Regions from separate parts of the Sulfuriferula sp. AH1 genome, predicted to be linked through region 2. Evidence: predicted binding sites of a transcription regulator. Region 2 holds the regulator's gene; each other region holds the start of a gene.
The links. The regulator sigma-54, encoded in region 2, starts transcription at its own class of promoters, with help from an activator protein. The targets are predictions, from matches to a motif close to TGGCACNNTTCCTGCT.
Positions count from the first base shown of each region.

Region 1: glnA (glutamate--ammonia ligase) is a predicted target of sigma-54. The motif match lies at 3,097-3,112, and genes of this name have one in related genera.
Region 3: CAP31_RS12705 (CmpA/NrtA family ABC transporter substrate-binding protein) is a predicted target of sigma-54. The motif match lies at 1,713-1,728, and genes of this name have one in related genera.

Region 1 is NZ_CP021138.1:49,293-58,955, forward strand. It holds gene glnL (nitrogen regulation protein NR(II)) at 1-923, opposite strand, end outside; gene CAP31_RS00300 (DUF4124 domain-containing protein) at 1,039-1,515, opposite strand; gene glnA (glutamate--ammonia ligase) at 1,624-3,033, opposite strand; gene CAP31_RS00310 (rhodanese-like domain-containing protein) at 3,346-3,798, shown strand; gene aroE (shikimate dehydrogenase) at 3,856-4,671, shown strand; gene mtgA (monofunctional biosynthetic peptidoglycan transglycosylase) at 4,668-5,360, shown strand; tRNA gene CAP31_RS00325 (tRNA-Phe) at 5,408-5,483, shown strand; gene CAP31_RS00330 (diacylglycerol kinase) at 5,530-5,904, opposite strand; tRNA gene CAP31_RS00335 (tRNA-Met) at 6,029-6,105, opposite strand; gene rpmE (50S ribosomal protein L31) at 6,270-6,473, shown strand; gene CAP31_RS00345 (hypothetical protein) at 6,574-6,798, shown strand; gene CAP31_RS00350 (glycosyltransferase family 39 protein) at 6,819-8,216, shown strand; gene mobA (molybdenum cofactor guanylyltransferase MobA) at 8,209-8,787, shown strand; partial or broken gene CAP31_RS00360 (heavy metal translocating P-type ATPase) at 8,810-9,663, shown strand, end outside.
Region 2 is NZ_CP021138.1:2,635,887-2,645,549, forward strand. It holds gene CAP31_RS13240 (NusG domain II-containing protein) at 1-264, opposite strand, end outside; gene rapZ (RNase adapter RapZ) at 261-1,094, opposite strand; gene hprK (HPr(Ser) kinase/phosphatase) at 1,118-2,062, opposite strand; gene CAP31_RS13255 (PTS sugar transporter subunit IIA) at 2,059-2,514, opposite strand; gene hpf (ribosome hibernation-promoting factor, HPF/YfiA family) at 2,521-2,856, opposite strand; gene CAP31_RS13265 (RNA polymerase factor sigma-54) at 2,879-4,309, opposite strand; gene lptB (LPS export ABC transporter ATP-binding protein) at 4,319-5,041, opposite strand; gene lptA (lipopolysaccharide transport periplasmic protein LptA) at 5,044-5,640, opposite strand; gene lptC (LPS export ABC transporter periplasmic protein LptC) at 5,627-6,196, opposite strand; gene CAP31_RS13285 (HAD family hydrolase) at 6,193-6,717, opposite strand; gene CAP31_RS13290 (SIS domain-containing protein) at 6,733-7,728, opposite strand; gene CAP31_RS13295 (monovalent cation:proton antiporter family protein) at 8,016-9,663, shown strand, end outside.
Region 3 is NZ_CP021138.1:2,519,476-2,529,138, forward strand. It holds gene ntrB (nitrate ABC transporter permease) at 1-275, opposite strand, end outside; gene CAP31_RS12705 (CmpA/NrtA family ABC transporter substrate-binding protein) at 342-1,634, opposite strand; gene CAP31_RS15200 (hypothetical protein) at 1,776-1,904, shown strand; gene CAP31_RS12710 (AMP-binding protein) at 2,022-3,707, shown strand; gene CAP31_RS12715 (AMP-binding protein) at 3,799-6,627, shown strand; gene CAP31_RS12720 (hypothetical protein) at 6,752-7,204, shown strand; gene CAP31_RS12725 (PACE efflux transporter) at 7,628-8,059, shown strand; gene CAP31_RS12730 (ANTAR domain-containing response regulator) at 8,073-8,648, opposite strand; partial or broken gene CAP31_RS12735 (protein kinase) at 8,714-9,663, opposite strand, start outside.

The sequences.
Region 1 (9,663 bases), 290 kb from region 2:
CCTTCGCGCGCAGAGACCAGCGGGAAGAAAATACGGTCGCGCACCGATTCGGGAATGCCGGGACCATTATCGATAATCTGGATTTGAGCCGCTAACGGGTAGCGCTTCATCGCCAGGGTCACCTGCCGCGCGATCCGTGTGCGCAAACATATTTCACCCTGCCCATGCAATGCCTGCACCGCATTGCGCACAATGTTGAGAACCACCTGAATCAGCTGTTCACGGTCCCCCACAATATCGGGAATGCTGGTGTCGTAGTCACGGCGGATAATCAGGCCTTTCGGCGTTTCAGCCAGCGTGACGCTGCGCACCCGCTCCAGCACTTCATGAATGTTCAGCGCATTGATCTGTGGCAGGCGATGCGGCGTCAGCAGTCTGTCCATCAACGACTGCAGGCGGTCGGATTCCTGAATGATGACCTGGGTATATTCACGGGTCTCGGTAGATAATTCATGCTCGAGCAATTGCGCTGCGCCGCGAATACCGCCCAGCGGATTCTTGATTTCGTGCGCCAGATTGCGCACCAGCTCACGATTAGCCTGTTGTTGCAACAGCATATGCTCGTCGCGCGCGATTTTCAATTGCTGATCCATCGCGTGAAATTCGAGCATGAATGCCGCAGCAGAACCTTCAACCGGCGTAAAGGTGGCGCTCACCTGTAACGCGATGTCGCCAACCTGGACATGCAATTCATGCTCGGTGAAACTGGCGTTATGCGCGACCGCGTAATCCAGCGCAGCATTAAGCTGGGCTGGCTGGCGGAAAATCTCGTTGAGCGGCAAGCCTTTGACTTGCACTGCGCTCAACCCCAGCAAATTCTCCGCGGCCGGGTTGATATAACTCACGCAGCGATGCTCATCCAGTGCCATCACGGCTGTCGCCAACCACTCCAAGCCTGCGAAATAAGGATTCATCTGTTCCATGCCATGCACTACGAGGGATAAAATGAAACGATGCACCGAAATAGGACGTTACTATCGTTTAATATACAATTCAATTCATAGTAAGCAAATAGTAAGCCAGATACGCTAGCTGATGTTATTTGACGCTGCTTAGTTCTTTCCTGAGCGCATTAATATTGTCCCGGTGCAATTTGATGTTGCTATCCAGCCTCTCGGTGCGCGTTATGTAGCCTGGACTGGTGGCCTTTTCACCGGGGCGCAGCACTTCGCCATCCTTCTTTGCCGTCACGGCATCTGACAAGGCCTGTTCTTCGACATGCAGTTCGTCTTCCAGCACATTGCGCCGCACGTTATCCCGCTTGCGCTGAATATCACTATTCACACGCGGGAAATTAAGTGGCGTCGTACTCACAGATTCGTTTTTGCGCGCTGGATTACCGTTATTCGCATTACGCGTTATCGGTGTAGCTACCGGCCCAAGATCCAGGCGTTTGGCGCCTTTGACCGGCCGATCGGTATAAGTCACCTGGCCTGAGGCATCAATGTGTTTATAAATATCGGCATGTGCAGGCACGGCCAAGCATAAACCCAATACCAAAATCGATAATTTCATTTGTGAACCATATCAGAATGATAGCCCGAGTTTAGGGCAAGCCCAATGGGGTTGCAAGCCCATAAAAAAAGGGGCGGAAATCCGCCCCTTTCAGTTCGCTGTTGAATCTTACAGCGAGTAATACATTTCAAACTCAACCGGATGGGTGGTCATCCGGAAGCGGGTGACTTCTTCCATCTTCAGTTCGATATAAGCATCGATCATTTCGTTGGAGAACACACCGCCGCGGGTCAAAAACTCGCGGTCTGCATCCAGAGCCTCGAGCGCCATTTCCAGAGAGTGGCAAACTTTAGGAATCTTTGCTTCTTCTTCAGGCGGCAAATCATACAGATTCTTGTCCGCGGCATCGCCAGGATGAATCTTGTTCTGGATACCGTCCAGACCAGCCATCATCAAGGCGGTGAAAGCCAGGTATGGGTTAGCGGAAGGATCCGGGAAACGCACTTCGATACGACGGCCTTTTTCGCTGGCAACGTGCGGAATACGAATCGATGCGGAACGGTTTTTAGCCGAGTAAGCCAACATCACTGGCGCTTCAAAGCCTGGCACCAGTCGCTTGTAGGAGTTGGTGCCCGGATTGGTGATCGCATTCAGCGCCTTGGCGTGCTTGATGATGCCGCCGATGTAATACAGCGCTGTTTCGGACAGGCCGGCATAACCATTGCCTGCAAACAGGTTTTTGCCATCTTTCCAGATCGACTGATGCACGTGCATGCCGGAACCGTTATCGCCAACAATAGGCTTGGGCATGAAGGTCGCGGTCTTGCCATAAGCATGAGCGACATTGTGCACCACGTATTTCAAAGTCTGGGTCCAGTCAGCACGCTTGACCAGGGTGCTGAACAAGGTACCGATTTCACATTGACCAGCGGTTGCCACTTCATGGTGATGCACTTCAACTGGCACACCCATGTCTTCCAGCGCCAGGCACATTGCCGAACGGATGTCATGCAGGCTATCGACGGGAGGAACCGGGAAATAGCCGCCTTTTACACCGGGACGATGACCCATGTTGCCGCCTTCGTATTTCTCATCCGAGCTCCAGGCTGCTTCTTCGGAATTGATTTTGACCGAAGTACCGGACATGTCGGTTTTCCAGCTTACGGAATCAAACACGAAGAATTCTGGTTCAGGACCAAAATAGGCGGTATCACCGATACCGGTGGATTTAAGGTAAGCTTCGCCGCGTTTGGCGATGGAGCGCGGGTCGCGATCATAACCTTTCATATCGGAAGGCTCGATTACGTCGCAAGTCAGAATCAGAGTGGACTCATCCATGAACGGATCCATGCGGGCGCTTTCAGCATCCGGCATCAGGATCATGTCTGAAGCCTGAATGCCCTTCCAGCCAGCGATGGAAGAACCATCAAAAGCATGGCCATCGGTAAATTTGTCATTGGTGAACTGCTTAACAGGCACAGTCACATGCTGTTCCTTACCGCGGGTATCGGTAAAACGAAAATCAACGAATTTGACATCGTTGTCTTTAACCATTTGCATTACGTCGGCGACCGCCATCAAGTTCTCCTAACTAAAAAGTACGTGCAGAATTAAATCAAAATTATATTATTCGCCTAATCAAGCATGATATATGCCAGGATCAAGCTTAACCCGGGTATTCATATATTTCATGATTATGCTTGTTTAAGTTGCCACGTGTAAAGGGTATCCATCAATAAACCTATTTGGTGCATAATTTTAATATACGCACCAAAATGGTGCTTATATTAAAATAATGCACCAATATTGTGCATAATCTGTCTGTGGCTACCAAAGTTATAAACACCATCTATACTAAATTGACCACCCGGATTAAAACGGAGCGACAAAATGCCTACTCTTAATAATATTTTGCATACGGCTCAAGAGCGAGCAGATGCAGCCAATCTGCCCTATGCCGGCGCGCTCACTCCAACTGAAGCCTATTATCTTAGCCAGCATGCTCCGGGAGCGATATTGGTTGATGTGCGCAGCCAGGCCGAACGCGATCTGGTCGGCACGATTGAACAGGCTGTCACGGTAGAATGGCAGACCTATCCGGGCTGGCAACCCAATCCCTATTTCATTACGCAACTCAAGGCGGCCGTCGACCCGGAAGCGCTGGTTATGTTTTTCTGCCGGAGCGGCAACCGCTCCAGCCAGGCTGCAGTAGCCGCCTACAGAGCAGGCTATAGCGAAGCCTATAATGTGCTGGAAGGCTTGGAAGGCGATAAAAACGATCTCGGACAGCGCGGACATAAAAACGGCTGGAAATTTGCAGGTTTGCCCTGGCAGCAGAAATAAAGGCATAGCCCGGTTTTTGCAGTAGAATTCCATTTTTTAGCATGAACATGACTTCCTGTGACTGACCGCTATGCAGTAATCGGCAATCCCATTGCCCACTCCAAATCGCCGTTCATACATACTGCGTTTGCCCAACAAACCGCACAAGATATCACCTACGAGCGCCTGCTCGCGCCGCTGGACGGCTTCGCCGTCACCTTGCAGCAATTTCAGGATGCAGGCGGATGCGGCGTCAATATCACCGTCCCGTTTAAAGAAGAAGCCTGGCAACTCGCCGACAAATTCACTGCACGGGCGCGGCTTGCGCGCGCAGCCAACACATTGATGTTTACCGAATACGGCATCCTCGCTGACAATACCGACGGCGCGGGCCTGGTCACTGACATCCGGCAAAATCTGGGCTATGCATTGGCTCATCGGCGCATTCTGGTAATGGGCGCGGGTGGGGCCGCTCGCGGCGTCATCGCGCCGCTGCTGGCTGAACTGCCTGCATTTGTGGTAATAGCCAACCGCACCGTCAGCCGGGCAATTGAACTCCAGCGACAATTTTCGCCTTATGGCGTGGTAGAAGCCTGCGATTACGATGCATTGAAGAACATGCAATTCGATTGCGTCATCAACGCCACTTCGGCCAGCCTGTCTGGCGAGCTGGCGCCCCTGCCAGCCGATGTGTTCGCTTCCGGCAGCCTTGCCTACGACATGATGTACGGCACCGAACCCACTCTCTTCCTGCGTTTTGCCGCTGCTCATGGCGCCGGCCGCTGTGCCGACGGCCTCGGCATGCTCGTCGAACAGGCCGCCGTGGCTTTCGAGCTGTGGCGCGGTATACGCCCCGACACCCGCTCCGTCATTGCCGAATTGCGCTCATTATGATTTTAAAATTAATACGCCGCGGGGTTTTCGCCCTGCTGGCCGTTATTGTGCTCTATCAATTCTGGCTGTTCGTCCATGTCTGGTGGTGGGTAGATCACAATCCGGCAAACAGCGCATTCATGGACGAGCGCCTGAATATCCTCCAGCAAAAAAATCCGGATGCGCAACTGCGCTTCAAGTGGGTGCCTTATAACCGGATTTCCGGCAATCTCAAACGCGCGCTGATTGCCGCCGAAGATGCCAAATTTTTAAGCCATGACGGCTTCGACTGGGAAGGCATGCAAAGTGCCGCCGAGAAAAACCTGAAAAAGGGCAAGATCGTCGCCGGCGGGTCGACCATAAGCCAGCAACTGGCGAAAAACCTGTTCCTGTCCGGACAACGCACACCGTGGCGCAAGGGGGAAGAAGCCATCATCACGATCATGCTCGAGCAAATGATGAGCAAGCGCCGCATCCTGGAAATCTACATGAACGTGATTGAGTGGGGCAACGGCGTATTCGGCGCGCAGGCCGCATCGTACTATTATTATCGCACCTCGCCCGCCAACCTGTCCGCCAGCCAGGCTGCCAAACTCGCGGCCATGGTGCCCAACCCGCGCTATTACGACACTCACCGCAATGCGCGCGGCTTGCTGCATCGCGCCGCAATCATACAGGCGCGCATGAATCAGGTTACCGCACCGAGATGAAAATCCTTGACCCCACTTCCTTTTTGGAGTTTAATAGCGGGCTTCGTGGCTGGGTAGCTCAGTTGGTAGAGCAGCGGATTGAAAATCCGCGTGTCACAGGTTCGATTCCCGTCCCAGCCACCAAATAAACCAGGCTTTCAGCGATGAAAGCCTTTTTTATTGCCTGCCGTTAACGGCCTAACAGTATCAGACCCCATACCACGCATACATTCAGCAACGACACCAGCACGGCGGCGCTACCCATATCCTTGGCACGCTTGATGAGATGATGATGCTCGAACGAAATACGGTCAACCGCAGCTTCCACCGCAGAGTTAAGCAGCTCCACGATCAATACCAGCAGCACCGACGCGATCATCAATGCCCGCCCAACCGCACTCGGCTCCAGAAAAATTGCCAGCGGAATCAAAATCACCGCCAGCAGCATCTCCTGGCGAAACGCATCCTCATGGCGCAAGGCCGCTTTCATGCCATCTATCGAATAGAATAAAGCGTTAAGCACCCGCTTGGGGCCGGTTTTACCTTTGAACGGAGATTCTTGCACAGTGAACTACCTCAAAAATTTGAGCATAGCCGAGGCCGGCCCGGTTTGAATAGCCATTACAGATGAAGTTTTTGCGTCAGATTGATGACAATACGACAAAAATACGGTGCGAACCTAAGGCGGGTGGTGGTGATGGGCGGAATCGAACCGCCGACCTATGGGTTATGAATCCATCGCTCTAACCGTCTGAGCTACATCACCAACATGATACGAAGCCCGGTATTATCCTGGTTAAGCATACGAACTGTCAAGATAACAATTATCGTCCCGCCAACAATATTGAGCCAACACCTTGCGCAGACAGATATTTTACTGGATAATAATGTCCTTTCTGCGTACACGCCGCAGCACCTTAGGAAAAAATCATGAAAACTGATATTCACCCAAAATATGAAGACATCAATGTCACTTGCAGCTGTGGCAATAAATTTGTCACCCGCTCAACCATGATCAAAGATCTGCACGTTGAAGTTTGCTCGGAATGCCACCCATTCTATACCGGCAAGCAGAAGATCGTTGATACCGCTGGTCGCGTTGAGAAATTCCGTCAGAAATACGGCATGAAATAATATTTCATCCGAATTGAGACAGCGAAAAGGCAGCCATGGCTGCCTTTTTTATTTTTTGGAGTAAAATCGGCTGTCACGTTTTAATTATACTAGGCGCTTCGTGTCCAATTTATTCGCAATTCGTCCCTATCGCTTCGTTCCCAGCCTGCTGACAGTGGTGCTGTGTCTGGCCTGGCTGCTGCCGGGCCTCATCGGGCATGAACCATGGAAAGGCGATGAAGCGGAAACCATGGGATTGATACACAGCGTATTATCCGGCGCACCGACTGCAATCCCTACCTTGGCCGGCGAACCCTGGCTGGGGCACCGCCATTATACAGCCTGATCGGGGCAGCATTTGCCGAGATGTTTTCTACCTGGCTGCCTGCGCACGATGGCGCACGCCTGGCTGGCGGCTTCTTTATCCTGATCACATTATTTTTTACCGGTTTTGCCGGGCGCGAATTATACGGCAGCGAGCATGGTCGTTTGACGGCGCTTGTGCTCATAGGCAGCGTCGGATTATGGGTGCGCGCGCATGAGTCCATTCCGCAGACAGCATTATTAGCTGGCGTAGCCATGGTAGGTTATGGTGCCGCCCTAGCGGTGCGGCGCGCTTATGTCGGCGGTGCGCTCGCCGGTACCGGACTCGGCATCAGCTTCATGAGCATAGGTGTCGCCGAAACGCTCGCATTGGGCATGACCTTGCTTGCGTTACCGATATTCAGCCCCTCCTGGCGACAAAGAAGCACGCTTAAAGCTGCGGCCATGACTGTGCTGTTTGCCGCGCCCTGGCTGCTGATCTGGCCGCTGGCGTTATATCAGTCGGCCCCGGGCTTGCTGGCCGATTGGTGGCACAGCCAGATACAGGCGCGTTTCGTATTCTGGTCAACACCCCCGGGCATGGGCACGCTGTATTACTTCAAATTCTTGCCCTGGTTCGCGTGGCCGGCATGGCCGCTGGCATTATGGACCGTATGGCGCGCACGACGCGGACAGCTGACCTCGCCCGGCATCGTATTGCCGATGGCAATGTGGCTGAGCCTGACTGCCGTGTTAAGTTTCACTACCGAATCCAGTCCCGACCAGGGCTTGCCACTATTGCTCCCGCTTGCCTGGCTGGCTGCGGGTAGTACCTACACCCTGCGCCGGGGAGCTGCCAACGCGCTGTACTGGTTTGCGATCATGACCTTCGCCGTAGTCGCAGCGACGGCATGGGTGTACTGGAGCGCGCTGGATCTGGGCATACCGACGAAACTAGCGCATCATCTGGACGATATCCAGCCTGGTTATCAAGGTGAATTTCATCCTTTCATGGTCAGCATGGCGGTATTGTATTGTGTGGGCTGGGCGCTATTGGTGCTGCGCCTGCAGCGCTCGCCGCAACGCCCGCTGATTGTATGGGCGGCCGGCATGACGCTGGCGTGGGGGCTGGCAGCCAGCCTGTTCGAGCGCCCCATGGACGAACGCATGAGTTACGAGGCCGTGATGAAATCGATGCGACCACATTTGCCGGCAACCGCCTGCATTGCCAGTCGCGGCGTATCGGATGGCGCGCGGGCGATGCTCGATTACTATCTGGGCGTACAGACTCTGCGTGAGGAAAACACGACCGCCACCACTTGCCCCTTCCTGCTGGTGGAAGACCATAGCGAAACCGCCACTTTGCCCAAGCTGCACGGCTGGCGCATCAAATGGAGCGGCAATCGCCCCGGCAACCGTACGGAACGCTATATCCTGTACCGCCGGCTAAAGCATGGTTAGCGGCGTCATTCTGGCTGGTGGCGAATCGCGCCGTATGGGCGGGCTCGACAAAGGCCTGCTCATGTTCGACGGCCAGCCGCTAATACAACACGTGATCCAGCGTATTGCCTCGCAAGTGAATGAATTGCTCATTAACGCCAATCGGCATCCGGCCGCTTATGCCGCATTCGGCTATCCGGTCGTGCGCGATGACGGCACCGATTTTCTGGGGCCGTTAGCGGGCATGCTGGCCGGATTAAAAGCAGCGCAGCATGAATGGGTGCTCACCGTACCGTGCGACACTCCATTCCTGCCCGCGGATCTTGTCAGCCGGCTGTCTCTGGCAGCGACTGCCGAGGTCGACATAGTAGTCGCCAGCGCAGCACGGATACACGCAACCGTCATGCTGTGCCGCCGCAGTCTGGCGCCGAATCTGGCCAACGCGCTGGCTCAGGATGAACGCAAAGTACAGCACTGGCAGGCATTGCAACGACGTGCATTCGTTGAATTTGCCGACGAATCGGCCTTTGCCAATCTCAACACGCCGCAACAACTGGCAGGAGCAGGACACGATGGACAGCACCCCGACTGAGCACAAACTCAAAATCGAAGGCATGACCTGCGCCTCGTGCGTAGCCCGTCTGGAAAAGGCGCTGCATAAGGTCGAAGGCGTCAAGGACGCCAGCGTCAATCTGGCGACCGAGTTTGCTACCCTGCACACCCGTCCCGAAGTCAAGGTCGAAACGCTGATCAATGCGGTAAAATTGGCCGGGTTCGATGTCGCGCAGCAACCGATCGATGTCGGCATCGAAGGCATGACCTGCGCCTCATGCGTGACGCGGGTGGAAAAAGCCCTGAGCAAAGTACCGGGGGTGAGTGCAGTCTCGGTGAATCTGGCCACGGAGCACGCTCATATCGAAACCGCATCTCCTGTCAGCATCGGCGACCTGCAAAAAGCGGTCGCTGCAGCCGGATATACCCTGACTCCGTTAACCGACATACCCGCCTCCGCAACAAACAAGCCAAAACGGCCGGACTGGCTGCCAGTCGCCCTCGCGACTGCATTCAGTTTGCCGTTGGCGATACCCATGCTAACGATGCTATTCGGTCTGGATATCAGCCTGCCCGGTTGGCTGCAATGGCTGCTGGCAACACCGGTGCAATTCTGGCTGGGGGCGCGTTTTTATCGTGCCGGCTGGAGCGCCGTAAAAGCGGGCACAGGGAATATGGACCTGCTGGTCGCACTGGGGACTTCCGCCGCCTACGGCCTGTCCCTGTATTTGCTGGTACATGGTAATACCCATCATTTGTATTTTGAAGCATCCACCGCCGTCATCACCCTGATATTGCTTGGCAAATGGCTGGAAACTCGCGCCAAACGCGAAACCACTGCCGCCATTCGCGCACTCGGCGCGCTGCGGCCTGATGTCGCCAGAATCAGGCGCAATGGTGAAGACAGCGAAGTAGC
Region 2 (9,663 bases):
CGGACTGGGATCGCTACGCACCCGCGCCCGATGACCGGCCACTTCCACTTGCGTGACGCCCAGAGGGCCCGGCACATCGACACTGAATGCACGCGCCAGCGATGCCGTCAGAAACACATCGCCGCCGCGCTTGATGATGAGACGCTGTCCGCCCGGACTCATCCAGTAATGCATACCCAGCGCCAGGATCACCATCACTCCCAGCGTCAATACGGCCCAATCGCCGCTTTTTATCGTCGCCATGACCGAACTTGGGGTGCTCACATCAACTCGCGGTGCCGCACCAGTGTTTGCACGTCAGCCGAGAACTGCGCCGCCAGACGCTCGGTCATGTATACCGAGCGGTGCTGCCCGCCAGTGCAACCGATCGCCACGGTCAGGTAGGCGCGATTATCGCGCATGAAACATGGCAGCCATTTGCGCACGTACTGTTCGATATCGGACAACATCTCGCGCACTTCCGGGATGTTTTCGAGGAAACTGATGACATCCCGGTCACGTCCGGTCTGCGGACGTAGCACGGGGTCGTAATGCGGATTCGGCAGACAGCGCACATCGAATACCAGATCCGCATCCAGCGGTATGCCATGTTTGAAACCGAACGATGCAAACAGCAACGTCAGTTGGGCGCCTTCCAGTGCAATCATGTCCCTGATCCAGCTGCGCAAGGTATTGGCGGACAAGTCGCTGGTATCGATACGATGCGCCAGTTGCGCAATCGGGTCCAGCAAATCCCGCTCCATCGCAATGGCTTCCGGCAATGCGTGATGCTCATCGCTGAGCGGATGACGGCGTCGGGTTTCGGAAAACCGCCGCACCAGCGTTTCTGTTTTCGACTCCAGAAACAGCAAGCGGAAATTCAGTTGCTGCCGCAACTTTTGCACCAGTGCCGGCAGATGCTGGCAGGAATCGCCGCTGCGTGCATCGACGCTGATGGCCACCTGCTGGTAACCGTGGCTGGCCAGAAACTGTATGCTCTCTTCCAGCAAGTTGGCGGGCAGGTTGTCGATGCAATAATAGCCCACGTCTTCCAGCACGTTCAAGGCGATGCTTTTCCCCGAACCCGACAGGCCGCTGATCAACACCAACTGCATTTTGTTCAGCGCGATTTCCATGGTTATTCGTTTGCTTCCAGCAGTTTCTGCTGACGCGCAATGAATTCTTCCGCACTGTTGAAACCGCGCATGCGCAGAATATGATTGCGCGTTGCCACCTCGACCAGCACTGCCAGATTGCGCCCCACCGCGACAGGAATAAGGACTTTGGGAATTTTCACACCCAGAATCGTTTCTGACGAGGCGTGCATATCCAGCCGGGAGATGGACTCCTGTGCCGGATCGGCGGGTGCTTTCAGATGCACGATGAGCTTGAGATTCTTTTTGCTTTTGACCGACAGCTCGCCGAACAGGGTACGGATATTCAATATCCCCAGCCCGCGCACTTCGAGAAAGTCCTGCAACATCGGCGGGCATTGCGCTTCCAGCGTATCCGGCGACACCTTGAACAAATCAACCACATCGTCCGCAATCAGGCGATGGCCGCGCGTAATCAGCTCCAGTGCCAATTCGCTCTTGCCCGCCGAGGATTCGCCAGTCAGCATCACGCCGATGCCGTTCACTTCGAGCATGACGCCATGCACGTTGACCGATTCTGCCAGCACATTGGTCAGATAGTGTGACAGCACCGCCATCAGCTCCGGGCTGGCTTGCGGCGAAGTAAACAGCGGCGTATGCGTGCGTTCGGAAGCTTCCAGCAGCTGGGACGGCACCGGCTCGCCATTAGCCACCACCACCGCGGCCAGCTCTGTCGAAAACAGATTGGTTACCGCATTCTGCAAACCGGCTTCGCCTAATTGGCGCAAATAGTCCATTTCCGCGCATCCCAGCACCTGTACGCGATTGGGATGCACAAAATTCAAATGCCCGACCAGCGCCAGCGAAGGCTTCTGCACCGTATCGCCCACCAGTTGCTTATCACCGCCCTCCTGCCCGGAAACCCAGGTCAACGCCAGCGTCTGGGCAAGTGCGGCAAACATCTGGCTAACGGGGATGGAGTTTGTCATGGCTGCCAATTACGGATCAGATCAAGCACGCCTTCACTGTCGGTGCTGGTCAGCAGCGCATCGCGCAAGGCTTTGTTGCTGAACAGCTGCGCGAGTTCGCCGAGTATCTGCAAATGCAGGTCAGTCGCCTGCATGGGAACGAACAGCATGAAAACAAGTTTGACCGGGAGGTGATCGGGAGCATCGAAATCAATCGCCGGCTCAAGCCGAACCAGCACGCCTGTTGCGGATTTCAAACCTTTGATGCGCCCGTGCGGTATCGCGATACCTTGCCCCAATCCGGTAGAGCCAAGCTTTTCGCGGGCGATCAGACTATCGAGAATAACATTGGGTGCGACACCCACTTCACTGCCAAATAATTGCCCAACATATTCAAAGAGACGTTTTTTACTCCCCATCCCGATATCGAGAAGAATATGCGAAATGGGGAGCAGCGGAACTATCTGATTCATTGCGGCTTATTCTTGCTCAACCACCGCTTGATGTTTGATGCCGCCACTGGCCTGATGCGAAGCGATGTTTTTTTCCTTGTGCTTCATGACCTGGCGATCCAGCTTGTCAGCCAGGCTATCGATCGCTGCATACATGTCGGACTCTTCGACCTGCACAAAGATATCCTTGCCGCTGAGATGCACGCTGGCTTCGGCGATATGCTTCAGCTTTTCTACCGTGAGCACGACATTGACGTCGATAACATGGTCAAAATGACGTTTCATGCGATCGGTTTTTGATATCACATACTCGCGAATCGCAGGGGTGATTTCCAGATGATGACCGGTAACTGTTAGATTCATGACATTCCCTTTCACTTGCTGGTTATAGCGCTTTGCGCTGGTTGGCGGGCGGAATTTGCATGGATTCACGGTATTTTGCAATCGTTCGACGCGCTACTACGATACCTTGCTGACCGAGAACCTCAGCAATTTGCCCGTCGGATAAAGGTTTCCTGGTGTTTTCCGCACTGATCAGTTGCTTAATTAACGCACGAATTGCAGTCGCCGAGCAAGCCCCGCCGGCGTCAGTATTCACATGACTGCCAAAAAAGTATTTCAATTCAAAGATTCCGCGCGGGGTCATCATGAATTTCTGGGTGGTCACGCGCGATACCGTGGATTCGTGCAATTCCACGACTTCGGCGATTTCACGCAATACCAGCGGACGCATCGCCACTTCGCCATGTTCGAAGAAATGGCGCTGCCTGTCGACGATACTCTGCGTCACCCGCAATATGGTATCGAAACGCTGCATGATGTTCTTGATCAGCCATTTCGCTTCCTGCAATTGCCCGGCCAGCTGCTGGTGATTGACATCGCGATTGCGCGACAGAATGTCTGCATACAGTTGATTGATGCGCAATTTGGGCATGGCATCCGGGTTAAGACTGGCTACCCATAAGCCTTTGACTTTCTTGACGATCACATCGGGAATGATATAACGCGTATCGGATGCGCCAAACGCCTCGCCAGGACGCGGATTGAGATGGGTAATCAGCTCGCGGGCGGCACGCAACGCCTCGTCATCACAATGCAACTTGCGCTTCAGTCCTGCATAATCATGCGCGCCCAGCGCCGCAAGATCATGTTCAACGATACGCTGCGCCAACGCCAGATGTGGAGTGCATTTCGGCAGGGTCTGCAGCTGCAATGCCAGGCATTCTGCGAGGTTACGCGCACCGACGCCCGTTGGCTCAAGATTCTGCAAATGCTTGAGTGCAATTTGCAGCTCATCCATATCCACTTCCAGCTCATCCGGCAACATTTCCGCAATGTCTTCCAGGCTCTGGGTAAGATACCCGCTTTCATTCAGGGCATCGATCAGCAGCAGAACCAGACGCTTATCGCGCTCCAGCAACGGGGTGAGATTGAGCTGCCAGGCCAGATGATCGCGTAGACTGATAACGTCTTGCGACGATGTCTGCGGTTCAAAATCATCGTCATCATTGTCATCGCCGGAACCGTAATTGGCAGACTCGTTCCAGTCCAGCTCGGCCAGTTCCCGCGGGGCGGTTTCAACCGGGGCATCCACAGTCGTCTCCGTGCTGCCGGCTACGCTCGGCTCATACTCAGGGCTGCGCATGCTGCTATCGTCGATCGCATCCACCCGCTCGAGCAGCGGGTTCTCTTGCACCATCAGCTCCAGTTCCTGATTGAGCTCAAGCGTCGACAATTGCAGCAAACGGATGGATTGCTGCAATTGCGGCGTCAGCGTGAGGTGCTGGGATAGTTTAAGTTGTAAACCCTGTTTCATGATCTGTCGTTAGAGGCGGAAATGTTCGCCCAGGTAAACCTTGCGGACACTTTCATTATGAATGATTTCCTCAGGTTTACCAGCAGCCAGTACCGTACCATCGTTGATGATGTAGGCCCGGTCACAAATACCCAGGGTTTCGCGTACATTATGGTCGGTTATCAGAATACCGATGCCGCGCTCGGTCAGGAACCGTATCAGCTTCTGGATATCGATTACCGCAATAGGATCTATGCCGGCAAATGGCTCATCCAGCAACACGAACCGCGGATTCATCGCCAGGGCACGGGCAATTTCGACACGACGGCGTTCGCCGCCGGACAAGCTCATTGCTGCCGAATCACGCAAATGCTCGACGTGCAAATCCTCCAGCAAGTCGTTCAAATGCTGCTCGATCTCGGCTTCGCTATATTTTTTCAACTCCAGAATCGCGCGTATGTTCTGCTCTACCGTGAGCTTACGAAATATCGAGGCTTCCTGCGGCAAATAACTCAAACCCAATGCAGCGCGCTGATGTATCGGCATCATGCCCAGATCGTGGCCATCCATCTGAATTTCGCCTCCATCCAGCTTGACCAGGCCCACGATCATATAAAAACACGTCGTTTTGCCCGCGCCATTCGGCCCCAACAGACCGACGACTTCACCCGGGTTTACGCTGATCGACACGTCTTTGACTACCAGACGCGATTTATAACTTTTTTTCAGGTGCAGCGCCTTGAGCTCGCTCATTTCTACTTACTCGCGTCCGGATTCAGACTGCCTGCAGGTTGCAACGGTAACGGCGTGGCCGGCGGCTGTGCCCCTGCTTTCGGCTTGGGTCGGATTACCGCATGCACGCGGCTGGGAGATACTCCCGGCGATTTCGCGACATTCGGATCGTTTTTCACCTCGAAATATTCGGTTGCGGTGTTATAACTCATGGTATTGCCACGCAGCTCATCCGCACCTTTTTTCAGCCGCGCATTGCCGGTCAACAGCACGGTATTCTGCTTGGTATCCATATCCAGCCGGCTCGCATAACCTTCGATATACTCATCCGAGTTGTCCTGTTTTTGCCTGAAATACACGGGGTTACCGAAAGCCGTGGCCTTGTTGAATCCTTCGCCATCCTGATGCACCTCTATGCGATCAGCCTTCAACGTCATCGTCCCTTGCAGCAGGATGACATTACCCACATAAATACTGACCTTGTGCAGATCATCGACGGTAACGCTGTCCGCCTCGAGATTGACCGGCTTGGTACGATCAGCCTGTTCCGCCAATGCGAACGGCGCCGACAGCGAAAACAGGCAAGCGCCGATGATAATGGATTTATTAAATAGGTTCATAACGCGCTTTGACACGATGAGTAAGCTGTAAGATTTGAGTTTGATTGTTTAATTCTAACCCACCTGCGGTCATATTTATGGATTTACCTTGTACCAGCACCGGCCGATTGGTGCGCATCACGCGCTGATCGGGTATCGCTTCGAGGTACTCGGTAGTCAGCGTCAACGGCCCCTGCTGATCGTGCGCATCGCGCACCAGCACCACATGACCGATAAAATTCACCTGCTTGCCCTGTGCTGTAACGAATGCCCGGCTGGAACGGATATCGGCGCTGCCCTGCTGATCGTCATGTGCGACCAGATGCGGACGGGTTAAATGCGTCGTATCGTCATCCAGATAATGCTCGGCATGATCTGCATGCAACGTGTAGATCACCTGTCCCGCCAGATTGGTCCGCGACACTACGAAATTCTCGATCATATAATCGGCGACATGCCGTCCGTTCGACAGCAATCCCGGACTCGAGGTTTGCACGGCAAATTGCAGCCACGTAGTCAATGCGGCCAGCACGGCAATAATGGTCAGCGGAAACCAATACAGCGGCCGAGTGTTCATCGCAGATATTCTGCCAGCAAGGCGGCATAATGCCCTTGCGCCTTCATGATGAATTCGCAGGCCTCACGCACAGCGCCGTGCCCGCCCTCGCGCTGTGTGACCAGATGCGCATATTGCTGCACCTCACAGGGCGCTGCGGGCACGCTGATCGCCAAGCCGCAGCGCGTCATGATCGGCAAATCGATCACATCGTCGCCCATGTAGGCAGTCTGCACCATCTGCAACCCCAGTTTGTCCAGCAAATGCCGGTACGCATCGAGCTTGTTATCCACCCCTTGATAAACATGGTGGATACCCAGATTTTTCGCCCTGTGGGTCACCACTTGCGAATTGCGCCCGGTAATAATTGCGCTCTCGATCCCTGTCTGCCTGAGCATTTTCAGGCCATGCCCGTCCAGCGAATTAAACGCCTTGTATTCCTTACCGTCGTCGCAAAAGAATAGGCTGCCATCGGTCATGACGCCATCGACATCGAAAATGGCAAGTTTGACCGGAAGTGCGCGCTGATGTGCCTGATTCATGACCTGTCCATCCGCTTAAACGATCCCCGCCCGCAGTAGATCGAGCATGTTCAACGCGCCCACCAGCTTGCCCGCTTCGTCAACCACCAGCAAGCCATTGATATTGTGGCTCTGCATTTTCTCCACGGCAGCAACGGCCAGCTGGCCCTGACTGATGACACGCGGATTGACCGACATGACTTCGTGCGCCTTGGCCAGACGTACGTCAATCGATTTTTCCAATATCCGGCGCAAATCGCCGTCGGTAATAATACCCACCGCATGCTGCGCATCGTCGACGACGGCGGTCATGCCCAAGCCCTTACTCGTCATTTCCAGCAATGCCGCGGGCAGCAAGGCGGTTTGCGGTACGGCAGGCAGTTCGTTGCCGTAATGCATGATGTCGCGCACATGCACCAGCAAACGCCGCCCCAGCGAGCCGCCGGGATGGGTACGAGCAAAATCCTCCGAACCGAAACCGCGCGCTTCCAGCAACGCGATCGCCAGCGCATCGCCCAACGCCAATGCTGCCGTGGTACTCGCGGTAGGCGCCAGATTAAGTGGACAGGCTTCCTGTGCCACGCTGGCATCCAGATGCACATCCGCTTCGCGCGCGAGGGTTGACTGCGGGTTGCCGGTCATGGCGATCAGCCGCGCGCCGCGGCGCTTGATTAGCGGCACGATCGCAGTCAGCTCCGCGCTCTCGCCCGAATTGGACAAGGCGATACACACATCTTCGTGCGTTATCATGCCCAGATCACCGTGACTGGCCTCGCCCGGATGCACGAAAAACGCCGGAGTCCCCGTACTCGCCAGCGTTGCAGCGATCTTGCCGCCCACATGTCCGGATTTACCCATGCCGCTGACGACCACGCGGCCGCGGCAGCCCAGGATCAATGCCATCGCCTCGACAAATTGACCATCCAGGCGATCGCGCATCGCCATTACCGCTTCCGCTTCTATGGTCAGCACTCGTTGCGCCAAACTCAAGGCGGCATCCGCATCGAACTCGGCAGTAGGTAAATTAGACATAATCATTAAACTTCTTAATTAGAATGCTTATTTTACCCCGGATACTCCATAAGTTCACGCAATGATTGCGCAGGATGCGCCAGTTTGACGGTCGGTCACCGAGCCTGATTTGTCTGGCAGCGCCATTTTGCAAAGCGTTTCGGAGCAATATTCGTACCTGACATCACAAAATCCCCATACGAAACAAAAGGCCGCACCAGTCTTTTCAAGCCCGAGTCGCATCAGGACAAGCCTGCATCAGCGTCAAATGCTTGCAGCAACGGCCACTTGCCTCTAATCTTCCGGCTATGCACTCTACTCTTAGCCTCGTCATCCTGTTATTGGCCGCTGCCGTCGTGGTATCGGCGCTGTTTCGCGCCTGGCAATTGCCATCCATGCTGGGTTTCCTGCTGGTCGGCATTTTAATGGGGCCGCACACCCTCAATTGGCTTCCTGACAGCCCGGAAACCCGCCATCTGGCCGAATTCGGCGTTGTCTTCCTCATGTTCAGCATCGGCCTGGAATTCAGCCTGCCCAAACTCAAAGCCATCCGCACCACGGTATTCGGTTTCGGCGGCGCGCAGGTGTTGAGTTTCATTTTACTGGTCATCCTTATCGCCACCAGCGTTGGCCTTCCCTGGACCGCGGGCCTGGCCCTGGGTGGCGCATTAGCCATGTCGTCCACCGCCATCGTCAGCAAGATGCTGGCCGAACGATTGGCATTACAGTCCGAACATGGCCGACAGATGATCGCCGTATTGCTGTTCCAGGATCTGGCGGTCGTTCCCTTGCTGATTCTCACGCCGACACTGGCATCCGGCGGGGCGCAGCTCTGGGAATCGCTGATGATCGCGGGCGCCAAGGCGATACTGGTATTGATATTGTTATTGTTCGTCGGTCAGAAATTAATGCGCCCGTGGTTCAGCTGGGTTGCCGGCCACAAATCATCCGAGCTGTTCATGCTCAATGTGCTGCTCATCACGCTAGGACTGGCCTATCTTACCGATCAAGCCGGCCTGTCGCTGGCACTGGGCGCATTTCTGGCCGGCATGCTGATTTCCGAAACCGAATTTCGCTATCAGGTGGAAGACGACATCAAACCATTCCGCGACGTATTGCTGGGCCTGTTTTTCATCACCATCGGCATGCTGCTGGACTTGCATGAAGTATGGCACCACTGGATCTGGGTCAGCATCACCCTCATCGCGCTCATACTCAGCAAAACCGCCATCGTCTGGAGTATCGGGCGTGCTTTCGGCAATGAATCACCCGTGGCTACCCGCACCGCATTGGGTCTGGCCCAGGCAGGGGAATTCGGTTTCGTGTTACTGGCCCAGGCAGGCGGATTAGGACTGATCGGCGGCACGCCGTTACAGATAGTGCTCGCCGCGATGGTACTGTCGATGATGCTCGCCCCTATCATCATTCAGAACACGGACGCTCTCACCCGCCGCCTGTGCGGTGCAGAATGGGCCGGGCGGGCCCGCGATCTGCATGACATCGCCATCAAAAGCATGGGCGCGGATGGCCACCTGATCGTATGCGGTTACGGCCGCAGCGGGCAAAGTCTGGCCAGGCTGCTGGAATCGGAAGATATCGCCTATATCGCACTCGATGCAGACCCGTCCCGCGTCAAGGCTGCCTCGGCCGCAGGCGAGACCGTCGTATTCGGCGACGCCTCGCGCCGCGAAGTACTGATGGCCGCAGGACTCAACCGGGCGCGCGGCATGGTCGTCACCTTTGCCGACCTCCATGCTGCGATGAAGATTCTGAGTCTGGTGCAGGAAATCCGCCCGGATCTGCCCGTCATCGTGCGCACGCTGGATGAAACCGATCTCGACACGCTCAAACAGGCCGGCGCTGCCGCCGTGGTGCCTGAGGTTCTCGAAGGCTCGCTGATGCTGGCTTCGCATGCGCTGTTACTGCTCGGCGTGCCGTTGAGCCGCGTGCTGAAAA
Region 3 (9,663 bases), 120 kb from region 2:
TAGAACGGGTCGGCGAACAGCGCTTTGGCTGATTCCCAGGTCGTGGCCGGCCCGGGCAGATTGGGCGTTTCCCGCGCGATCAATGCCCACAATGCGATGAAGGCAACGATGCCCAGCACCGGCGGTATCACCCAGCGCAGGAAATCGCCGAGTTTTCCTTTCAGGTCAAATTTGGCTTTGCTCATGGTCGTTTTGGCAGTTTGCGGTTGCGGCGTTACGACAGCGGGCGCTTCTGCGCTCGCGTCGGGCGGGAGTGTTCCGTATATGGCACTCATGATGATTCTCCTGATGTAGGCACCAGCGTATCGAGCAGCGGCACAGAGGCCGCCACTCGAGCGGTTTTAAGCGTGAATTTTGAAAGAGGCCGCGTATTTCTTTGGATCCTTGCCATCCCACACTGTGCCGTCGATCAGCCTGGAAGTCCGCAGCGGACTCTTGGGCACAGCGATCTTGAGCTGGGTAGCCGCTTCGGTATACAGCTTGATCTGGTTGACCTTCCTGGCTTCGGCCAGATAATCAGGATCATCCTTGAGCAGACCCCAGCGCTTGTGCTGGGTGAGGAACCACATGCCGTCGGACAGGTACGGGAAGTTGACCTTGCCGTCGTTGAAGAACTTCATATAGTTGGCGTCCTGCCATTTCTTGCCGTTACCATTGTCGTACTGACCCAGCATACGATCTTCGATGGAATCGAAATCGGTATTGACGTAGGCCTTGTCCGCTATAATTTTGGCTACTGCCGAGCGATTACTCATGGTATCGATATAACGCGACGCATCCAGTACCGCCATGATCAGCGCCCGAGCAGTGTTCGGATGTTTGGCGACCCAGTCGGCAGTGGTGCCCAGGATTTTTTCCGGATGATCCTGCCAGATTTCCTGGGTGGTAACCGCAGTAAAGCCGATTTTGTCACGTATCGCCCGGGCATTCCACGGCTCTCCTACACAGAAACCATCCATATTATCCACGCGCATATTCGCAACCATTTGCGGCGGCGGCACAGTGATGACCTTGGCCTCGGTAAACGGATTGACGCCGTAGGCTGCCAGCCAGTAATACAGCCACATGGCATGGGTGCCGGTCGGAAAGGTCTGCGCAAAGGTATACTCGCGCGGCTCGGCCTTGACCAGCTTGGCGAGGCTGACACCATCCACGGCACCCTTGGCCTTGAGCTGGTTGGATAAGGTGATAGCCTGGCCGTTGTTGTTGATGGTCATCAGATTGGCCATGTCCTTTTTCGGCCCGCCGATACCCATCTGCACACCGTAGATCAGACCATACAGCACGTGTGCCGCATCCAGCTCGCCATTCACCAGCTTGTCGCGCACCGCTGCCCAGGAAGCTTCCTTGCTCGGTGTAATCTTGATGCCGTATTTCTTGTCGAACCCCATCACGCTGGCGATCACCACCGATGCGCAATCGGTCAGCGGGATAAAACCCACTTTTACTTCGGTAATTTCGGGGGCATCGGAACCACCCGCCCAGGCGGCATTACGCACTCCGGGGGCAACAAGATTCATCAAGGCAGCAGCTCCAAGTATGCCGGTCGATTTCTTAAGGAAATCGCGACGTGTATTAGCAGAAGTTACTAGGGTATCGGCATCCGGCCGGATGCCAGTTTCGTGGTCGCTCATCTGAGTCACTCCGTTTATTTAACAAAAGGTTTGATCAGAGATCGCCCACCATTGGACAAGGCTCTTGCATGGATATATAGCAAAGGCCATGCCAAACCTGCTGCTTATTTACAACCAGTTGATTAAAAATAAGTTATTACCATGCTCTCAATCGTTCTCGCCGATCATGATCTGGCCGGCAGGCAAGCGCATGGTGCAGGCACAAGAAGACGGCGCACCAAAACAGCACGTCATGCACTGGCGATCTGGAATGCTTGTCAAAGTCGATGATTGCGCTCAATATGGTTTCGGGTGTTTATGCGGGCCAAGTCCGCATCACGCATTGCACGGATTAGCGGACGGTGCAGGCAGAAGAACGCTGCCCGCGCCCTGTCCAAGGAGACCATCATGGAACCCGTCTGGCTGCAGCACTATCCCCCGGAGATTCCTGCCGAAGTCGACGTATCTCGTTTCGCTTCGCTCAAGGACATGTTCGAACAAAGCTGTGCGCGCTATCGCATGCGCCCCGCTTTTACCAACATGGGGACTACGCTGGACTATGGCGAGATCGACCGCCTGTCGACACATTTCGGCGCCTACCTCTGCAACGAAATCGGCCTGACCAAGGGCGAGCGCGTCGCCCTCATGCTGCCCAACCTGCTGCAATATCCGGTGGCATTATTTGGCGCATTGCGCGCAGGGATGGTAGTCGTCAACGTCAATCCGCTCTATACCGTGCGCGAACTGCAATGGCAACTGGCGGATTCCGGCGCCGGCGCCATCGTGGTGCTGGAAAACTTCGCGCATACTTTACAATCGGCATTGCCGGACACGGCGGTGCGTCATGTCATCACTACCCGCATCGGCGATCTGTTCCCGCCGCTGAAACGCTGCCTGACGAATTTCACGATCAGGTACATCAAACGCATGGTTCCGCACTGGGATATTCCCGCGGCAGTGCCCTTCAGCCATGCACTGCAACTCGGTGCGCGTCTTCCGCTGCCGGACGTGGCGCTTGCCCGCGACGACATCGCCCTGCTGCAATACACCGGTGGCACCACCGGCATCCCCAAAGGCGCGGTGCTGACACACGGCAATCTGGTGGCCAACGTGGAACAAACCTCGGCCTGGATCGGCAGCACTTTCCGCGAAGGCGAGGAAGTGGTCGTCACGCCGCTGCCGCTGTACCATATCTTCGCCCTCACGACCAATCTGCTGCTCTTCGTCAAATGGGGCGCAGACAATGTGCTGATTACCAATCCACGGGATCTTCCCCGCCTCGTGCGCGAACTGCGCAAGACCCGTTTCACCGTCATCACCGGGGTTAATACCCTGTTCGCCAAACTGCTCGGCACGCCGGGCTTCGAAAAAGTGAGACAGGCCAATGCCGGTGCGCTCAAGGTTGCGGTGGCTGGCGGCATGGCGGTGCAGCGTACGGTGGCGGAACGCTGGCAGCAAGCGATGGGCGTGCCGCTCATCGAAGGATACGGCCTGACCGAAGCCTCCCCCATCGTGAGCGCCAATCCGCTCAGCGCCAGGAAATTCAGCGGCCTGATCGGCATGCCGCTGCCCTCTACCCAAATCGAGATACGGGACGAACAGGGACACCCGGTCGCAGCAGGCAAGTCGGGCGAACTATGCATCAGAGGCCCGCAGGTGATGCGCGGCTACTGGAACATGCCGCAGGAAACCGCCCGCGTTCTCGACGCCGACGGCTGGCTGCGCAGCGGCGATATCTGCATGATGGACGAGCGCGGCTATCTGCGTTTCATCGACCGCCACAAGGACATGATCGTGGTCTCCGGCTTCAAGGTCTATCCAGCGGAAATCGAAGAAGTGGTGATGACCTGTCCCGGCGTCAAGGAAGCAGGTGTCGCAGGCGTAGCCGACGCGACCAGCGGTGAGGCGGTCAAAGTCTATCTGGTAAGAAAAGATCCGGCCCTCACCGCCGCAACGGTGATCGCCCACTGCCGGGCCAATCTGGCCGCATATAAAGTGCCGAAATACGTGGAATTCCGCGACCATCTGCCCAAGTCCCCTGTCGGCAAGATCCTGCGCCGCAAGCTGAAAGAGGAACACGCACCCGCTGTATAGCCATTCGATCCGGCAGCGCGACACCTCATCCAGTGGCGGGCCGGCCGCCGGTTACTATAATGAATAGCTTACCCAAGTCGGATATAACCCCATGACCCTGCACCCGTCGCCCCACCAGCCTGCCGACGCCGCACACGATGCGGAATGGTTGCTGAACATCGTGCGCGAGCTGGCACGCGAGCTGCGACCGGATGCGCCCCATCTCGAACATCTGGGGCTGGACCATGCACTGGAACGTGATTTCGGTCTCGACAGTCTGGCGCGGGTGGAGCTCTTTGCCCGCATCGAACGCGACCTGGGAACACGGCTTGACGAGGCAGCGTTTGCCGAAGCGGAAACGCCGCGCGATCTGCTGAAACGGATCCCGACTGGCGCCGCAATCGGAACCGTCACGCCTGCAACCATACCTGTCACGCCACCATCCCGGCTGACGCATCCGCCCGCCGGGATCGACACACTCACCGGCATGCTCGACTGGCGTGCCGCCCGGCATGGCGATGAAGTCCACATCATCCTGTACAGCGAAGGTGATGGTGAACACAGCCAGAACATCAGCTACCGGCAATTGCGCGATGAAGCGCAGGCCCTTGCAGCCGGGCTGCTGGCACGGGGGCTGGCTGTCGGCGAGCGCGTTGCGATCATGCTGCCTACCTGCCGCGAATTCTTCGTCGCGTTCTATGGCACCATCTACGCAGGCTGCATACCGGTGCCGCTGTATCCGCCGGCACGTCCGTCACAGCTCGAAGACCACATGCGGCGCATTGCCGGCATCGTCGCCAATGCCGGTGCCAGCATGCTGATCACTGACGAGCGCGCCAGGATCCCGGGACATCTGCTGCGCGCGCAATGCGAGGCGTTGCATGAAGTCGTCACCGCAACGGAGCTGGCCGATCACAGCCCTCCGGCAACGTTGCCGCCCGTGCAAGCCCAGGACGTCGCTTTCCTGCAATACACCTCCGGCAGCACCGGCAATCCAAAAGGGGTGATCCTCAGCCACGCCAATCTGTTCGCCAATCTGCGTGCAATGGAGCGCGCTTCGGCAATCACCGCGGATGACGTTTTCGTCTCCTGGCTGCCGCTCTACCATGATATGGGACTGATCGGCGCCTGCATGGGCAGCCTCTACGTCGGCTTCCGGCTGGTGCTGCTGTCACCGCTGGCTTTTCTCGCCCGCCCCGGCCGCTGGCTGTGGACCATCCATCAATATCGCGCTACCGTCTCGGCTGCGCCCAATTTTGCCTACGAGCTCTGCGCCAACAAAGTGGACGATCACGAACTCGAAGGCCTGACACTCGACAGCTGGCGCATCGCCTACAATGGCGCCGAGCCGGTCAGCCCGGATACGATCGAGAATTTCAGCGCCCGCTTTGCCCGTTACGGCTACCGGCGCGAGACCATGACACCGGTCTACGGACTCGCCGAAAATGCGGTTGGCCTGGCATTCCCGCCGCCTGGACGCGGCCCGCTGATCGACCGTGTGGATCGAAATGCGCTCGCGGATGAAGGCAGTGCCCGCCCAGCCGATGCAGCTGACGTCCGCGCCCGGCGCATCGTGGCCTGCGGCCGCGCACTCCCCGAACACGATTTCCGCATCGTCGATGCCGCCGGCAGTGTGCTGCCGGAACGCACTCAGGGTCGCGTGCAGTTTCGCGGCCCGTCTGCGACGCGCGGCTATTTCCATAATGCCGAAGCCACGGCAGCCTTGTTCGACGGCGCATGGCTCAACAGCGGCGATCTGGGCTATCTCGCGATGGGCGAACTCTACCTCACCGGGCGCGAAAAGGACATCATCATCCGTGCCGGGCACAACATCCACCCGCAGGAGCTGGAACAGGCTATCAGCCAGGTGCAGGGTGTACGCCGCGGCGGTGTGGCCGTGTTCCCGGCCACCGATGCGCACTCCGGCACCGAGCGGCTGGTAGTGCTGGCTGAGACCCGCGACACAGGGAATGCCGAAGAGCGCAGCCGGATTATGTCCGAAATCAACCGTCTTGCCATCGATCTTGTCGGCATGCCGGCCGATGATATCGTGCTGGCGCCGCCGCGCACGGTGCTGAAAACCTCGAGCGGCAAGGTACGGCGCGCCGCCTGCCGCGAACTGTACGAACGCGGCGCCTTGGGCGGCGCACCGCGCGCACCATGGCTGCAAGTACTGCGGCTGGCGCTGTCAGGCGCCAGCGCCCAGGCCTCGCATCTGTTGCGCCGCACTGCAAATGGCGTATGGGCGGCCTGGGCCTGGGCGGTGTTTGCCGTTGTCGTCCCGCTCGCCTGGCTGATGATCGTGCTGATGCCGGTGCTCAAACTGCGCCGTCGCGTCGCCAGAGGGTGCGCGCGCCTCGCGTTGGCGCTCACCGGGCTGACACCCGAGATCGCAGGCTTGCAGCAGCTGGCTGACGCTTCACCTTGCATCCTGGTCGCCAATCATTCCAGCTATCTCGATGCGCTGATACTGACAGCAGTCCTGCCGCCGCGTTTCGCTTTCGTTGCCAAACAGGAGCTGCTGGCCAAGTCACGCACGAGCATACCGCTGCGTCGGCTGGGCAGCGCCTTCGTCGAGCGTTTCGACAGCGCCCGCGGCGTGGAGGATGTACAGGCACTGGAGGAACGGGCGCGCAACGGCGACTCGCTGGTATTCTTTCCGGAAGGTACTTTCCGCGCCCAACCGGGATTACTGCCATTCCGGATCGGGGCATTCTCTGTCGCCGCACATTCCGGCCTGCCCATAGTGCCGGTGACCCTGAACGGCACCCGCGCCTTGCTGCGCGGCGAAACAATGCACCCACATTTCGCCAGACTGCGGGTATGGGTAAATGCGCCGCTGCAGGCTCAAGGCACAGACTGGCAGGCCGCATTACAACTGCGCGACGCGGCTCGCAGTCAGATACTGACGCGGCTGCAGGAATCCGATCTGTCCGGCTAACGGCAAAATCCCGGCAGCATCAGGAGGGTTTACTACAATGAGTGTTGCGAGCCTGCTTGCGAAAAATAAGAGAAAACCACTCTAAAACCCATGCCGAATCTGCCATCGCCCAGGAGTCCAGACCATGAATTCGCGTTTACATATCACCGCCCTGTTCGTTGCCACATTGCTGCTGGCGGGCTGCGCTAGCGCACCGGAGAACCAGGCTGCTGCGCCTGCCCGTACTTCCGCATCTGCAGGCGAGGCCAAGCTCTATGTGCTGAATATCAGCGGGCCGACTTTATTCGCGAGCAATCAGGAAATTACCGATAACGGCGTCAGGATCGCCAGCCTGCCACGCGGCACCTATACTAGCCTGAATATTGCAGCGGGCACGCATGAGTTCCAGTTCGCGGCTTTTCCCAAGGGCAACCGGGTCGCGAAGCTCGATGCCGCCAAAGGCAAAACCTACTATCTGGCGGCTGGTTACAGCCCCAGTCGGTCGTGGGCGTTCCCGTTTGCGGGCGACCCTGTGACCATAACGCTAATCAAGGAAGGTGAGGCGATCGATTTGATGAAAGAGATGAAACCGCAGTAGCGTTGTGTGGACATGCAGACGCGCAAAATGGCAACATGCTGATGCAGCTGCATCAGCATGTTGCCCTCTGCGGCGAATTACCTGGCTGTTACCAGCCAAACAGCAATACGCTGAAAAAACTTAAATAAGAAAAAACGATCAGAGACACGACCATGGTTAATGGAAAGCTCTCTTTGGTAAATAGCGATCTCATTTTCTTCTCCTTTGGGCTTTAACAACAGTTTCACTAGCAATACTTCGCCAAGCGATATTCCACTAAAGCGAATTAAAGATAAGTCTATCCTTAAATACAATTAACTGCAAGCACGAAACCATCGTTGCAAAATTCTTACCTTGCCCTTGCAACATAAATGAGACCATCGGAAGTTTGCAAAATTCCTGATTTGGTCTATATTCTGTCGCCCGATCAGGGCTTTAAAACTCATGCAAACATTACGCAGCTTTCGCGACCGCTTCCGCAGCATTCTGCTCTATGAACTCATCGGCCTCATTCTGGTTTCCCCGCTGGCAAGCCGGATTACCGGCCACGGCCTGGGCAAAACCGGCGTGTTGGTACTGGTCATTTCATTGATCGCGATGGGCTGGAACGGCTTGTTCAATCACGGCTTCGACCGCATCGAGCTGGCCTGCGGCGGGCATTTATCCACGCGCAACTGGCTGATTCGCGTAGTGCATGCGCTGTTGTTCGAGCTGGGTCTGGTGATTGCGACCGTGCCGCTGATCGCCTGGTGGCTGAAGATGGGATTGTGGGATGCGGTGTTGCTGGACGCCGGATTTATCGTGTTCTATCTGCTCTACACCCTGATATTTAACCGGGTATACGATCACTTCTACCCGCTGCACGCTGCCCGCTAGCAGAAACGGGCAATCAGCCCGCCGGCGGCAGCGCCTGCAATATGCTTTCCGCGATTTCGACCAGGCGCCGGTTCTCCGCCATCGCAGTGCGGCGCATGGCATGATAAGCCGCTTCTTCGCTCAACGCTTGATCTGCCATCAGCCGCTGCTTGGCCTCATTGATGATCTCGCGCTCCTGCTGGGTGCGGTTGGCCTTGTTGGCCGCATCCATCAGCGCCTGATGTTCTTCAAAACGGATACGCGCCACTTCAAGGATAGGCTGGATACGTTCAGCGTCCAGCCCGTCGACGATATAGGCCGACACGCCCGCTTTTAATGCGGCACGTATCGATTCGCTGTTTTTATCATCGGTAAACATCACCACCGGACGCGGGCAATCGCGCGTGGCGATGCACAGATGTTCCAGGGTATCGCGGTCGGGCGAATCCGCACCAATAATAATCACATCGGGTGCGCAGCGTGCTATCGCTTCAGGCAATTTGAACGCGGACGTGACCAGCTCTGCCACTTTGTAATGCTGGCTACGAAACGCTTGTTCCAGCTGCTGCGCGCGCACAGCATCATCATCAACAATCATTACAGTCAGCATGATAAGACTCTCTTATGAAACCGGTTGATTAAAATACAAGCAAAAAATATGCTAATGCGGCGACATCAGGTCGCTACCAGCAAATAAATCAGCATCAGATTCAATGCGATCGAAAGCAGTGCCAGCATCTGCCAGACACGCAGCGGATCGCGCTCCAGCAAGGGCGTACGCCGCGGCGCATCGAGCGGCCGACGCTCGCCTTGCTCCAGCGCCAGCAGCATTTCCTCGGCAGTCTCGAAACGCATGCGAGATTCGCGTGCCACCGCCTTCAGCAACAGGTTTTCCAGCCAGTGCGGAATCTCCGGACGATAACGAGTGGGCGGCACAGGGTCGCCGAACCGCGGATGCTGGAACGGCTCGACTTCACCGTAAGGATACTTGCGCGTCAATAAATAATACAGCGCGACACCTGCAGCATACAGTTCGCTTTGCACGCTGGCTGCGTCGCCAGCAATCAGCTCGGGTGCCATGAAACTCGGCGTCCCCGCACCGTCGTTCAGGTCATGCAGGCCTCCGCTGGCGGCGACACCGAAATCGAGGATACGCAATTTATCGTCCGCACCCAGATGGATATTGCCGGGCTTGATGTCCCGATGCAGGATATTCAGGCGCTGCAATGCAGCCAGCCCTTTCACCAGCCGTATTCCGATCTGCACCGCTTCGGCCACGGTAAAATGACGTCCGTTGTCCAGATACTGCTGCAGCGTCGCCCCCTCATGCCAGCTCATCACATAATACAGCGCGGAGCGTTCCTCCATCGCCAGCGGCAGTATTTGCGGGAAATAATGCGCGATGACTTTCTTCGCCAGCCATTCTTCCTGTACCAGCGCATCCGCTGCTGCCGCATCGTCCGCAGCATGCGGCGGCAGGGTCTTGAGCACCCATAACCGGCCATCGCTCAAATGCCGCACCTGATACAGCAGCGACATGCGCGACTCATGCAACAGCGTCATCACTTCAAAACCGTCCAGCCGGGTACCCGGCTTCAATCGCGGCGGCACCGGCAGGTGACGCC